One region of the Lactobacillus gasseri ATCC 33323 genome, then DNA from elsewhere that is predicted to be linked to it. Evidence: riboswitches for the same ligand, from Rfam matches in the RefSeq annotation. Region 1 holds a riboswitch; the other holds the start of a gene.

What was found. A riboswitch is a leader RNA that binds a small molecule or an ion and turns the genes downstream of it on or off. The one in region 1 is predicted to bind fluoride.
Region 2: another riboswitch for fluoride. It lies ahead of eno (phosphopyruvate hydratase); the one in region 1 lies ahead of LGAS_RS06310 (Cof-type HAD-IIB family hydrolase).

What each region holds. Positions count from the first base shown of each region.
Region 1 is NC_008530.1:1,277,878-1,280,355, reverse strand. It holds gene glmM (phosphoglucosamine mutase) at 1-1,062, shown strand, start outside; fluoride riboswitch at 1,077-1,139, shown strand; gene LGAS_RS06310 (Cof-type HAD-IIB family hydrolase) at 1,216-2,031, shown strand; gene LGAS_RS06305 (fluoride efflux transporter FluC) at 2,024-2,413, shown strand; gene crcB (fluoride efflux transporter CrcB) at 2,410-2,478, shown strand, end outside.
Region 2 is NC_008530.1:281,955-284,432, reverse strand. It holds partial or broken gene eno (phosphopyruvate hydratase) at 1-1,192, opposite strand, end outside; fluoride riboswitch at 1,264-1,324, opposite strand; gene LGAS_RS01220 (hypothetical protein) at 1,370-1,633, opposite strand; gene LGAS_RS01215 (AEC family transporter) at 1,696-2,478, opposite strand, start outside.

The DNA.
Region 1 (2,478 bases):
CAAATTTCAGCATCTCATAATCCAGTTGAAGATAATGGAATTAAGTTCTTTGGTAGTGATGGTTTGAAACTATCTGATGCTAAAGAAGAAGAAATTGAAAAATTAATTGATGCACCAGAAGATAAGCTTCCACGTCCTTCAGCTGAAGGCTTAGGTACTGTAACTAATTACCACGAAGGTGCTTCAAAGTACTTGCAATTTATTGAAAATACTTTACCTGAAGAATTAGGTGGAATTAAAGTTGTTGTAGATGGTGCAAATGGTGCAGCTAGTGCTTTGATTTCAAGATTATTTGCTGATATGGGCGTTGATTTTACTACAATCGCAACTCATCCCAATGGCTTAAATATTAATGATCATGTAGGTGCAACTCATACTAAAAAGTTACAAGAAGAAGTTGTAAAGCAAGGTGCTCAACTGGGCTTAGCATTCGATGGGGATGCTGACCGTTGTATCGCTGTTGATGAAAACGGTAATGAAGTTGATGGCGACCATATTATGTATGTAATTGGTTCCTATCTTGCCGATCATGGCCGTTTAAAGAAAGATACGATTGTTACAACCGTAATGAGTAACTTAGGCTTTACTAAGGCTTTAGAAAGACGCGGCCTTAAGAATGTCAGAACTCAAGTTGGTGACCGTTATGTTTCAGAAGAAATGAGAGCTAATGGTTATAATCTAGGCGGTGAACAATCTGGTCACGTTATTATCAGTGACTATCATAATACTGGTGATGGAATGCTTACCGGATTGCATTTATTATACGTAATGAAGGATACTGGTAAGTCATTAAGTGAATTATTAAGCGACTTTAAAGAATATCCACAACGCTTAATCAATGTTCCTGTCAAAGATAAGAAAGACTGGAAAGAACATAAGCGAATTACCGAAGCTATTAAAAAGGTAGAGGAAGAGTTGAGCGATGAAGGACGGATTTTTGTTCGTCCATCTGGAACTCAAAGCTTACTTCGTGTTATGACTGAAGCACCAACACAAGAATTAGCTGATAAGTATTGTGAAGAAGTTGCTAAAGTCGTTGAAGAAGAGATGGGTTCAAAGTAAACTGTCTTTATTAAATTATAATAGGTGATGGCGTTCACCAATTTAACCGATTAAGATCTGACGACGCCTACTTTCTTATGTGTAATAAGGGAGTAGTGTCGTCTTTTTTTGTATAATAGAAAGGAAAGTGAACGATTACATAGGAGAAAATTGATGAAGACAAAATTAATTGCCGTTGACCTTGATGGAACTTTATTGAATGATAAACAAGAAATAAGTGTTAAAACAAGGGAAGCTTTACAAAAAGCATCTCGATTAGGAATTAAAATTGTTCCTTGTTCGGGGCGACCATTTCCAGGAATTAAAGAGTATTTAGATCAGTTAGATCTGCAAGATCCTAATCAATATGTTGTGGCTTTTAATGGTGCTCTAGTTTTGAATGCACAAGGAAATGCAGTAGTTGAAGAATTATTAAGTTATCAAGATTTCCTTTTTTTTGAAAAAATAGCTCAACAATTGAAGGCTAACTTTCATATTGAAGTGAGTGATAAATTTATTACATTAGATCACTTTATTAATTATTATTTATCGCGTGAAAGCTGGCTGACTAGAATGTCGATTGAGGTTTGTGGATTTAAAGATATAGCTAAAGATTTAAAATTTACAAAAGCCATGTTTTCAGGTGCTCCATCAGAAATGGAAAGAGTTTATCGGCACCTGCCCAAAGAAGTTATTGAAAAATATAACGTTTCTACCTCTGATAAAACATTAATCGAAATTAATTCTAAGCAAGCTTCAAAAGGAAACGCTTTAAAAGAATTGGCGCAGAAACTTAATCTTAGACAAGATGAAATAATGATTTTTGGTGATCAAAAGAATGATATTTCCATGTTTGACGTTCCAGATTTTTATAAAGTAGCTATGGGAAACGCGGTATTAGAGATAAAGAAGCGAGCTAATTATGTTACTCGAACAAATAATGAAGATGGAATTGCGTATGCAATAAGAAGGTTGATTTTTAATGAATAAAAAGTTGAAAAATTATATCAGTGTTGGTTTATTTGCATTTTGTGGAGGAGCATTACGTGCTTATTTAAATGTGATTTGGTCACAGGCTGGAACTTTTGTAGCTAATATTATTGGTTGCTTTTTATTAGCCTTTCTAACATATTTCTTTATTGAATTTAGGGAAGGACGAGATTGGCTAGTTACAGGATTAAGTACAGGTTTTGTAGGAGCATTTACAACCTTTTCTAGTTTCCATTTGGATACATTCAAGCAATTAGAAAGCGGAATGAATAATCAGGCGCTGATATATTTCTTTAGTTCAATCTTTATTGGATTTTTATTTGCTTATTTAGGAATGATTACAGGAAAAATATTGGGTAGAAAGTTGGCAATAAGAGCATGATAACGACACTTGTAACAGCTGGTTTTGGAGCAATTTGGGGAGCAATTCTTAGGTACGGAATTACT
Region 2 (2,478 bases), 900 kb from region 1:
ACGTTCACTACGTGCTGGAGCACCTGATTTTAATTCAGCCGCATTAGTAGCAACTGTAAAGTCAGCAATAAATGTATCTCCAGTTTCACCTGAGCGGTGAGAAACCATCGTAGTCATATTATTCTTTCTAGCTAATCTAATTGTTTCTAAAGTTTCAGTAATTGTACCGATTTGGTTAACCTTAATTAATACTGCATTACATAACTTATCTTTAATAGCTTTTCTAACTAGCTTAGGGTTAGTACATACGTTATCGTCTGCCACTACTTGGATCTTGTCGCCAAATTTAGCAGTAAACTTTTCAAAGTTATCCCAGTCATTTTCATCAAATGGATCTTCTGCAGAAATAATCTCAGGAAATTCTGTCAAAAGCTTGTCATAATATGCAAGCATCTCTTCTCCATCCCAAACGTGGCCTTCAAAATGATACTTGCCATCTTCCTTGTTATAGAAAGAACTAGCAGCTGCATCAAAAGCGATTGCTATATCCTTTCCTGGTTCATAACCAGCTTTTTTAATAGCTTCTTGGAGCATTCTCAAAGCTTCTTCAGAACTCTTTAAATTAGAAGCAAAGCCACCTTCATCTCCTAGACCAGTTTCAAAGCCAGCATCTTCAATAACTTTCTTTAAAGTATGATAAGTGTTAACAATTTTTTCAAAGCCATCTCTAAATGAAGTCTTATTCACAGGTGTAATCATAAATTCTTGAATATCGATTCCATTATCCGCATGTTTTCCACCGTTAATAACATTGTGGAAAGTTTGTGGTAACTCTAAGTCACAGCCACCTAAATAGCGATATAAAGGTTCATTCTTAGATTTTGCTGCAGCTCTCGCAACTGCCATTGAAACACCTAAGATTGCATTAGCACCAAGCCGTGCCTTATTCGGTGTACCATCTAACTTAATCATTAAATTATCAATTGCAGCTTGGTTATATGGACTTCTTCCCTTTAAAGCTTCATTAATTTCAGTATTAACATTATTTACGGCATTCATAACGCCCTTTTCCATCCAAGCATTCACCGCCATCACGCAACTCAACAGCCTCTTTCTCACCAGTTGATGCACCTGATGGAACTTCAGATTTTGCAATAGTACCATCAGAAAGTGCAACATGAACTTCAACAGTTGGATTGCCACGAGAATCAAAAATTTCCATTGCGCGAACTTTTTCAATATAAACAGTCATAATTTTTACCTCCCAAAACAAAAAAGAGCAAAATTAAAAACGCCTACTATCAATTACACAACTTGTGTAGGTAAATAGTAGACGTCATTAGATTTTGCTCGTTTAATGGCGACCGTCATCGCCTATTCAATTCACGGCTTAGTATAAATCAGAGGAAAGTATTTTACAAGTACTTTTTTAATTTCTTACTAAATACAACTTATTGCTTCGAGGAAATTCTATCTTCTGCACTTTCTTTATTTGCTTTAAAACTTCTGCTTCAGTTAGATTATGCCAAGCAATTTTGCGATAGCCATTTTCAATAACCTCAAAGCTATCCCCAGTCTTTTCCACAGTAATACTTCGATCTTTCTTATAAGTTAAAAATTTGAGCCTTTTCCTATCACTCATTTTTCTAAGCTCAGTCCGCAGAATCTTTAGTAAGTTTTTATTATCTATCATTTTCTATTCCTAATAAAAAAGACAGGTTAAAAGCCTGCCCTTTAATTATATATAAATTCTGTTTAAAACATATGTGCCAAAATTGGTAATAGCCAAATCCAGAAAATACAGCTTACTGCGAAGAAGACAGTCGAAACTGCAACTGAACTTGCACCTTCTTTAACGTAGATGTTGTAGCGACTAGAAATAATAATTCCAGAAAATGCTGGTGGCAATCCAGTTGCCAAACAAAGCATTGAAATCTTGGTAGGATCTGATCCCATACCACAAAGATATGCTGCTGCAACAATCACTGCTGGTGTTAAGAATAGTCTAAAGAAAGTATTCCAAATAACTTCTTTGTCAATTGAAAACTTAACTGTAGACAAAGCAAGACCAGCTGCTAAAACAGCAACACCAGCGTTAGCCTTGGCAATTAAATCAAAAGTTGGTGCCCAAGATGTAGGAATTCTAATTCCAATTAAAACTAGAATAACTGCAATTAATGGAGCCGCTGCAACCGGTTGTTTAATTGCATTAATAACTGATTTTAAAGTTGGATTCATCGGCTGATGAGGCTCATCAGCATGATCAGCAATTTCTGCACGAGCTAAATCAATTTCACGCTCAATACCCTTTTCTTTCAAAGCCTTAGCTTCTGCATCAGTAACTGGAACACCATCGGGAATAGTTACTACGACCTTCTTCTTAGTCTTATTTAAGCCCTTTCCCTTTATGTCTTCTACTTCAACCTTAGTTCCCTTATTATTTGGATTTGCGTTAGCCTTCTTCTTAGTTAAAGTTTGTCCTTTGTTAATTAAAGCTAATCCCAATGGAATGGTAATAGCATTAACCACAATCGATAC